DNA from 2 places in the Streptomyces sp. NPDC048565 genome. Region 2 is predicted to be linked to the other one. Evidence: predicted binding sites of a transcription regulator. Region 2 holds the regulator's gene; the other holds the start of a gene.
The links. The regulator HrcA, encoded in region 2, represses chaperone genes, less so after heat shock. The targets are predictions, from matches to a motif close to TTNGCACTCNGNNNNNCNGAGTGCNAA.
Positions count from the first base shown of each region.

Region 1: groES (co-chaperone GroES) is a predicted target of HrcA. The motif match lies at 1,961-1,987, and genes of this name have one in related genera.

Region 1 is NZ_JBEZIH010000005.1:217,101-221,578, reverse strand. It holds gene AB0C75_RS08760 (methyltransferase domain-containing protein) at 1-784, opposite strand, end outside; gene AB0C75_RS08755 (polysaccharide deacetylase family protein) at 900-1,832, shown strand; gene groES (co-chaperone GroES) at 2,143-2,451, shown strand; gene groL (chaperonin GroEL) at 2,551-4,173, shown strand; gene AB0C75_RS08740 (SDR family oxidoreductase) at 4,253-4,478, opposite strand, start outside.
Region 2 is NZ_JBEZIH010000004.1:73,483-77,960, forward strand. It holds gene AB0C75_RS06550 (DUF3097 domain-containing protein) at 1-144, opposite strand, end outside; gene AB0C75_RS06555 (MBL fold metallo-hydrolase) at 198-920, opposite strand; gene hrcA (heat-inducible transcriptional repressor HrcA) at 1,086-2,102, shown strand; gene dnaJ (molecular chaperone DnaJ) at 2,103-3,242, shown strand; gene AB0C75_RS06570 (nitronate monooxygenase) at 3,375-4,448, shown strand; gene AB0C75_RS06575 (16S rRNA (uracil(1498)-N(3))-methyltransferase) at 4,445-4,478, shown strand, end outside.

The DNA.
Region 1 (4,478 bases), on a different contig from region 2:
AGGCGCCGGGGGTGAAGCCGTCGCCGAACCAGAGCACGGCCTCCTTCACATCGCCGCCGTCCGAGATCCACTCGGCCTCGGCCCCAGGTTCGATGGCCTCGTGCGGGACGCCGGGCGCGATCTTCAGCGCGGCGCGCGGGGCCTTCAGTGCGGCCCCGGTCGCCCAGGAGAGCGGCGGCGAATAGGCCTCGGGGTCGAAGATCCGGCCCCGCCCGCCGCGCCTCGCCGGGTCGACGAAGACCGCGTCGTACGGGGAGGTGTCGACCTCGGCGACGTCGGCGCACCGGACCTCGACGAGGTCCTGGAGGCCGAGCGCCTCGGCGTTGGCGCGGGCGACCCGGGCGGTGAGCGGATCGCGGTCCACCGCCAGGACCGAGACGCCCGCACGGGCCAGGGCGATGGCGTCGCCGCCGATGCCGCAGCACAGGTCGGCCACGCTCCGTACGCCGAGCTCCGCGAACCGCTCCGCGCGGTAGCCGGCGACCGAGGTGCGGGTCGCCTGTTCCACGCCGTCGGGGGTGAAGAACATGCGGTACGCGTCCGCCGCCCCGAACTTCGCCACCGCCCGCTGCCGCAGCCGCGCCTGGCCGAGCGCCGCCGACACGAGGGCGGCGGGATGCGTGCGGCGCAGCCGGGTCGCGGTCGCCAGTTCCCGGGCGGGGTCGTGGTCGCGCAGCTCGTCCAGGAGGGCCGCGCCCTCGGGGGTGCGCAGGGCGGCGAAGGCCGCGAGCGGGTCGGCCGGGTCGGTCTGATCGGCAGGGGGAAGGGCGTTCACGGGGTCCATTGTGAGCCAGCCGGGGGACCTCGCGGGCCGCCCGGATGTGTCGCATGGGGCGGCCGGTGCCCCGGTGGCAGGATGCGGCGCCATGCAACTAGTACGACAAAAAGACAAATTCGTCATGAAACGCCACAGATCGACCTGCGCGGTCCTGGTGGCCCTGCTCCTCGGTGCCGCCGCGTCCGGGTGTGCCGACGCCACGGACGAAGGGGCGGCCGGGCGGCAGAATCCGGCCGCGGGGCCCGAAGCCACCGCCGGGCAGTCGGAGGTCGCGGTTCCGCCGCAGGCAGGGCCCGCCGGGGTCGAGGCCAAGGCGGCGCGGCTGAAGCGGGAGCAGGCCGCCCGGGTCGCCGTCGCGAAGAAGTGGGGCCTGGCCGAGCCTCCGCTCGTCGCGCCCGTGGCGCCCGCGGTGAAGCCGCACATCACCACCCGTAAGGGGTTCGAGGTCGAGGGCGGCGGGAAGGGGCTGCCGCCGGTCTTCACCAGCGTGCCGACCACGGAGCGGGTCGTCTTCCTGACCATGGACGACGGCTCCGAGAAGGACCCCGAGCTGCTCCGGATGATGTCGGAGCTGAAGATCCCGTACAGCGCCTTCCTCAGCGACTACGAGATCAACGACGACTACGGCTACTTCAAGGACATGCAGGCCAGGGGAGTCACGCTCAACAACCACACGCTCAACCACCGTTATCTCCCGGGGCTCTCCGATGACGAGCAGCGCGAGGAGATCTGCGGCTCGCAGGACAAGATCGAGAAGAACCTGGGGAAGCGCCCCGTCCTCTTCCGCCCGCCCTACGGCAACTACAACGGCGACACCCTGCGCATCGCCAAGTCCTGCGGCATCAAGGCCGTGCCCCTGTGGAGCGCCGAAGCGTTCCCCGACCACATGGACTGGCGCGAGGAGGACCAGGACCTGCACCCCGGCGACATCATCCTCACCCACTTCCGGGGCCGCGAGGACTGGGACGCCTCCATGGCGGACATGATCCGCAACGTCATGAAGACGGTCACGGACAAGGGGTACGCCGTGGCCAGGCTGGAGGACTATGTCTGATGGGCGCCGGGCGCCGGGCGCCGGGCGCCGGATGCCGGATGACGGACGACGGACGACGGAACGCTGTGGAGATCTCCCGCGTTGTCCGGGCGTACGCCGGTGACGCGGCGCCACGCGAGGGTGGTCAATTGGCACTCCGCTTGACCGAGTGCTAATCGCGGTCATAGTCTCAGTGCTGGCACTCCCCGATGGAGAGTGCCAGCACAACCGCGCGACAGGGCAGGTCCGGCACCCGCGACGACGGATCGACCTTGAAGCCACCCCACAGACTGTTAAACCCCGTGAGATCTCCGAAGGGGGAGACCGGATCGTGTCGACCACCAGCTCCAAGGTTGCGATCAAGCCGCTTGAGGACCGCATTGTGGTCCAGCCGCTCGACGCCGAGCAGACCACGGCTTCCGGCCTGGTCATTCCCGACACCGCCAAGGAGAAGCCCCAGGAGGGCGTCGTCCTGGCCGTGGGCCCGGGCCGCTTCGAGAACGGCGAGCGCCTGCCGCTCGACGTCAAGACCGGCGACGTCGTCCTGTACAGCAAGTACGGCGGCACCGAGGTGAAGTACAACGGCGAGGAGTACCTCGTCCTCTCGGCGCGCGACGTTCTCGCGATCGTCGAGAAGTAATTCACTTAACGTTTGCTTCTGTTCTGCGCCCCTGGCCCCCTGCGAAATAACTAGCCGGGCGGCGAGGGGCGCAGTTCGTTTGAGAGGACAGCTCAGCCCATGGCGAAGATCCTGAAGTTCGACGAGGACGCCCGTCGCGCCCTTGAGCGCGGCGTCAACAAGCTTGCCGACACGGTGAAGGTGACGATCGGCCCCAAGGGCCGCAACGTCGTCATCGACAAGAAGTTCGGCGCCCCCACCATCACCAACGACGGTGTCACCATCGCGCGCGAGGTCGAGCTCGACGACCCGTACGAGAACCTCGGCGCCCAGCTGGTGAAGGAGGTGGCGACCAAGACCAACGACGTGGCCGGTGACGGCACCACCACCGCCACCGTCCTGGCCCAGGCGCTCGTCCGCGAGGGCCTGCGCAACGTAGCCGCGGGTGCGTCCCCGGCCGCCCTGAAGAAGGGCATCGACGCCGCCGTCAAGGCCGTGTCCGAGGACCTCCTCGCGACCGCGCGCCCGATCGACGACAAGGCCGACATCGCCGCCGTGGCCGCGCTCTCCGCGCAGGACCCGCAGGTCGGCGAGCTCATCGCGGACGCGATGGACAAGGTCGGCAAGGACGGTGTCATCACCGTCGAGGAGTCCAACACCTTCGGTCTCGACCTCGAGTTCACCGAGGGCATGGCCTTCGACAAGGGGTACCTCTCCCCGTACATGGTGACCGACCAGGAGCGTATGGAGGCCGTCCTCGACGACCCGTACATCCTGATCCACCAGGGCAAGATCGGCTCCATCCAGGAGCTGCTCCCGCTGCTGGAGAAGGTCATCCAGGCCGGTGCCTCCAAGCCGCTGCTGATCATCGCCGAGGACGTCGAGGGCGAGGCGCTCTCCACCCTCGTCGTCAACAAGATCCGTGGCACCTTCAACGCCGTCGCGGTGAAGGCCCCGGGCTTCGGCGACCGCCGCAAGGCCATGCTCGGTGACATCGCCACCCTCACCGGTGCGACCGTCATCGCCGAGGAGGTCGGCCTCAAGCTCGACCAGGCCGGTCTGGACGTGCTGGGCACCGCCCGCCGCGTCACTGTCTCGAAGGACGACACGACCATCGTCGACGGCGGCGGCGACTCCGCCGACGTCAAGGGCCGCGTCAACCAGATCAAGGCCGAGATCGAGTCCACGGACTCCGACTGGGACCGCGAGAAGCTCCAGGAGCGCCTCGCGAAGCTGGCCGGCGGCGTGTGCGTGATCCGTGTCGGTGCCGCCACCGAGGTGGAGCTCAAGGAGAAGAAGCACCGTCTGGAGGACGCCATCTCCGCGACCCGCGCCGCGGTCGAGGAGGGCATCGTCTCCGGTGGTGGCTCCGCTCTGGTCCACGCCGTCAAGGTCCTGGAGGGCAACCTCGGCAAGGCCGGCGACGAGGCCACGGGTGTCGCGGTCGTGCGCCGCGCCGCCGTCGAGCCGCTCCGCTGGATCGCGGAGAACGCGGGCCTCGAGGGCTACGTCATCACCTCGAAGGTCTCCGAGCTCGACAAGGGTCAGGGCTTCAACGCCGCGACCGGCGAGTACGGCGACCTGGTGAAGGCCGGCGTCATCGACCCGGTCAAGGTCACCCGCTCCGCCCTGGAGAACGCCGCGTCCATCGCGTCGCTGCTGCTCACGACCGAGACCCTGGTCGTCGAGAAGCCGGCCGAGGAAGAGGACGAGGCCGGTCACGGCCACGGCCACAGCCACTAGTACGGCTCCGTACGACACCGAGGCCCGGTACCCCCGTCGCGGGGGCACCGGGCCTCGGTGCTGTCCTGGAACCTTCCGCCTACTGCGGTCCGTACGTCCGGCCCGCGCGGGAGGTGACTCCGCCCAGGACGCTGCGGGGCGTCAGCTTCACCAGGCTCATCAGCGCCTTGTAGCGCGGGTCGGGGATGGACACCGACCTGCCGCGGGCCAGGTCCGCCAGGGCCGCGGTCACCAGCTTGTCCGCGTCGAGCCACATCCAGTCCGGGATGCTGCCCGTCCCCATCCCGGCCCGCTCATGGAACTCG
Region 2 (4,478 bases):
CTGGGCCGTCTTCTCGCACCGGATCACCGCCCCGCAGAAGCCGCTGACGGCCTCCTCGACGACCAGATCGGGCTCGGCGGGGACCTCGGGGGCGGGAGCGGACTTCTTCCACGGCGGAGTCAGGTCCGGCTGGTAGCTGCGCATGGCACGACGATAAACGGACGCCCGTTCACGACACGCCGTTCCTGGCACGCCGTTCACGACACGCCGAAGCGGGCCGCCAGCTGATCGCGCTGCGCCCGTACGAACGCCGCGTCCACCACCGCCCCGTGCCCCGGCACGTACACCGCGTCCTCGCCGCCCAGCTCCAGCAGCCGGTCGAGCGCGGCAGGCCAGTGCGAGGGGACCGCGTCGCGTCCCGCCTGCGGCTCGCCGGACTCCTCGACCAGGTCGCCGCAGAGCATCACGACGGGGGAGCCCGGCACCAGGACCGCCAGGTCGTGGCCGCTGTGGCCCGGCCCCACATTGGCCAGCAGCACCTGGAAGCCGCCGCCGAGATCGAGTGTCCACTCGCCGCTCACCTGATGCCTCGGGGCCACCAGGACGTCCGTGGCCGCCGTGGCGTCCGCCTCGCTCATGCCGTGCCGTACGGCGTCCGCGCGCAGCTCCTCGGCGCCCCGCCCCAGCAGCTCCGCCGTGCCGACCGCCCCGTAGACCTCCGCCCCGGAGAAGGCGGCGGTGCCCAGCACATGGTCGAAGTGCGGATGGCTCAGTGCGATATGCGTCACCCTGCGGCCCAGCAGTGCCTCGGCCTGGGTGCGCAGTCCGGCTCCCTCCCGGAGCGTCGCCCCGGTGTCGTAGAGCAGCACACCGTCCGTCCCCGCGACCAGTGCGGCGGTCGCGTCCCAGCCGGGGAGGCGTCTGCGTCCCGTACCGTTGCCCAACCGCTCCCAGCCGAACTCTTCCCAAGAGGCGTCCATACGGCGACGCTATCGGCAACGACCTGCGTGGTCCCGTGACGGGCGTGGCCGGTCGCCCTTGCCCCGGGCCCACCTCGCCCCCGTACACTGACCGGGGGATCGCTGGCACTCGAACGCACAGAGTGCCAGGCAGACGCCGGAGGACCACAGCTGGAGGTGTGCGCGGTGCTCAGTGAACGCAGACTCGAAGTGCTGCGCGCCATCGTCCAGGACTATGTCGGCACGGAGGAGCCCGTCGGCTCCAAGGCGCTCACGGAGCGGCACAGCCTCGGGGTCTCCCCGGCGACTGTCCGCAACGACATGGCGTTGCTGGAGGACGAGGGCTTCATCGCCCAGCCGCACACGAGTGCGGGGCGTATTCCGACGGACAAGGGCTACCGGCTCTTCGTCGACAGGCTCGCGGGTGTGAAACCCCTCTCGTCGCCTGAGCGCCGGGCCATTCAGAATTTCCTCGACGGCGCGGTCGACCTCGACGACGTCGTGGGCCGCACGGTCCGGCTGCTCGCGCAGCTGACCAGGCAGGTCGCCGTCGTGCAGTACCCCTCGCTGACCCGCTCGACGGTCCGGCACGTGGAGCTTCTTCTCCTGGCCCCGGCCCGGCTGATGCTCGTCCTGATCACGGACACGGGCCGGGTCGAACAGCGTATGATCGACTGCCCTGCACCGTTCGGTGACACCTCGCTGGCCGATCTGCGGGCCCGGCTCAACAGCCGGGTCGTCGGACGGCGCTTCGCGGACGTCCCACGGCTGGTGCAGGATCTGCCGGAGTCCTTCGAGGCCGAGGACAGGGGGACCGTGTCGACGGTGCTCTCCGTCCTTCTCGAGACTCTGGTCGAAGAGACGGAGGAGCGGCTGATCATCGGCGGCACCTCCAATCTCACCCGCTTCGGGCATGACTTCCCTGTGATGATCCGGCCGGTGCTGGAGGCATTGGAGGAGCAGGTCGTGCTGCTGAAGCTGCTCGGTGAGGCAACGGATTCAGGCATGACCGTACGGATCGGGCACGAGAACGCCCACGAGGGGCTCAACTCCACGTCCGTCGTCGCGGTCGGCTACGGTTCGGGCGACGAGGCAGTCGCCAAACTCGGCGTGGTCGGACCGACCCGCATGGACTACCCCGGAACGATGGGAGCGGTACGCGCAGTGGCACGTTACGTCGGACAGATCCTGGCGGATTCGTAAGTGGCCACGGACTACTACGCCGTACTAGGCGTGCGCCGCGACGCATCTCAGGACGAGATCAAGAAGGCATTCCGTAGGCTCGCCCGCGAGCTCCACCCGGATGTCAACCCGGATCCGAAGACCCAGGAGCGGTTCAAGGAGATCAACGCCGCTTACGAGGTGCTGTCGGACCCGCAGAAGAAGCAGGTCTACGACCTCGGCGGTGACCCGCTGTCCGGCTCGGGCGGCGGCGGTGGCGCAGGAGGGTTCGGAGCCGGCAACTTCGGCAATTTCAGCGACATCATGGACGCGTTCTTCGGCAACGCCGCGCAGCGCGGGCCGCGTTCGCGCACCCGGCGCGGCCAGGACGCGATGATCCGGCTGGAGATCGACCTCAACGAGGCGGCTTTCGGCACGACCAAGGACATCCAGGTCGACACGGCGGTCGTCTGTACGACCTGCAGTGGCGAGGGCGCCGCACCCGGCACCTCCGCGCAGACCTGCGACATGTGCCGCGGCCGTGGCGAGGTCTCCCAGGTCACCAGGTCCTTCCTCGGTCAGGTCATGACCTCACGGCCCTGCCCCCAGTGCCAGGGCTTCGGCACGGTCGTGCCGACCCCGTGCCCCGAGTGCGCCGGTGACGGCCGCATCCGCTCGCGGCGCACCCTCACCGTGAAGATTCCCGCAGGTGTCGACAACGGCACCCGGATCCAGCTCGCGGGCGAGGGCGAGGTCGGCCCCGGCGGCGGCCCCGCGGGGGATCTGTACGTCGAGATCCACGAGGTCGCGCACGCCGTGTTCCAGCGGCGCGGCGACGATCTGCACTGCACGGTGACCATCCCGATGACGGCTGCGGCGCTCGGCACCCAGGTGCCGCTGGAGACGCTCGACGGGATGGAGGAGATCGACATCAGGCCGGGCACCCAGTCCGGGCAGTCGGTCCCGCTGCACGGGCGCGGCATCACGCACCTGCGTGGCGGCGGGCGCGGCGACCTGATCGTGCACGTCGAGGTCATGACCCCGACGAAGATGGACCCCGAGCAGGAGCGCCTCCTGCGGGAGCTGTCCAAGCTGCGCGGCGAGGAGCGGCCCACGGGTCAGTTCCAGCCCGGACAGCAGGGGCTCTTCTCCCGTCTGAAGGACGCCTTCAACGGCCGCTGAACCCTGTCACCGCACCGCCCGCCGGTCTCCGTACCGGCGGGCGGTGCGGTGCGTGCGGGCCGGTACGGCACCGCCCCGCACGGTACGGAGGGCTGATTCGGCACGATTCGCGGGACGTGGCACGATGCCGTCATGTCCTTGGCGCTCACGGATCTCTGCCGCTACCCCATCGTGCAGGCCCCGATGGCGGGCGGTGCCTCGCGGCCGGAGCTGGCCGCCGCCGTCGCCGATGCAGGGGGGATCGGATTCCTCGCCGCCGGATACAAGACGGCGGACGGGATGTACGAAGAGACCGAGCAGCTCCGGAGGATGACCAGCGGTCCCTTCGGCGTCAACCTCTTCATGCCGCAGCCGCCGGCCGCCGACACCGGCGCCGTCGAGGTATATCGCCACCAACTGGCCGGTGAGGCCGCCTGGTACGAGACCCCGCTCGGCGAGCCCGACGCGGCAGGCGACGACGGCTACGAGGCCAAGGTCGCGATCCTGCTGGGGAATCCGGTGCCGGTGGTCTCCTTCACCTTCGGCTGCCCCACCCGCGAGACCCTCGACGCGTTCGCCGCCGTCGGCACGCTCACCGTCGTCACGGTCACCTCGGTCCAGGAGGCGCGGGACGCCGAGTGGGCGGGCGCGGGCGCGGTCTGTGTCCAGGGCACCGAGGCGGGCGGCCATCAGTCCACGCACCGCGACGACCCGGAGGGCGGCCTCACCGGCACCGGGCTGCTCGCGCTGCTCGCCGAGGTCCGCGAGGCCGTGCGTCTGCCGGTCGTCGCGGCCGGCGGCCTGATGCGCGGCTCCCAGATCACGGCCGTCCTCGCGGCCGGGGCCGACGCCGCCCAGCTCGGTACGGCGTTCCTGCCCTGCCCCGAGTCGGGGGCGCACCCGCTGCACAAGCAGGCCCTGACCGACCCGCTGTTCACGACCACCGCCCTGACCCGGGCCTTCTCCGGCCGCCCCGCGCGGAGCCTGGTCAACCGGTTCGTACGGGAGCACGGGGCGTACGCCCCCGCCGCCTACCCGCAGGTGCACCAGGTGACCAGCGGGCTGCGCAGAGCCGCCGCCAGGGCAGGGGACGCCCAGGGCATGGCGCTGTGGGCGGGCCAGGGCCACCGGATGGCGCGTGAGCTGCCCGCCGGGGAGCTGGTGGGCCTGCTCGCCGCAGAGATGGATGCCGCGCGTGCGGCCATGAACGTGAGGAGTGACCGGTGACGGCACCGGTGTTCGTCGTCGAACAGCTGC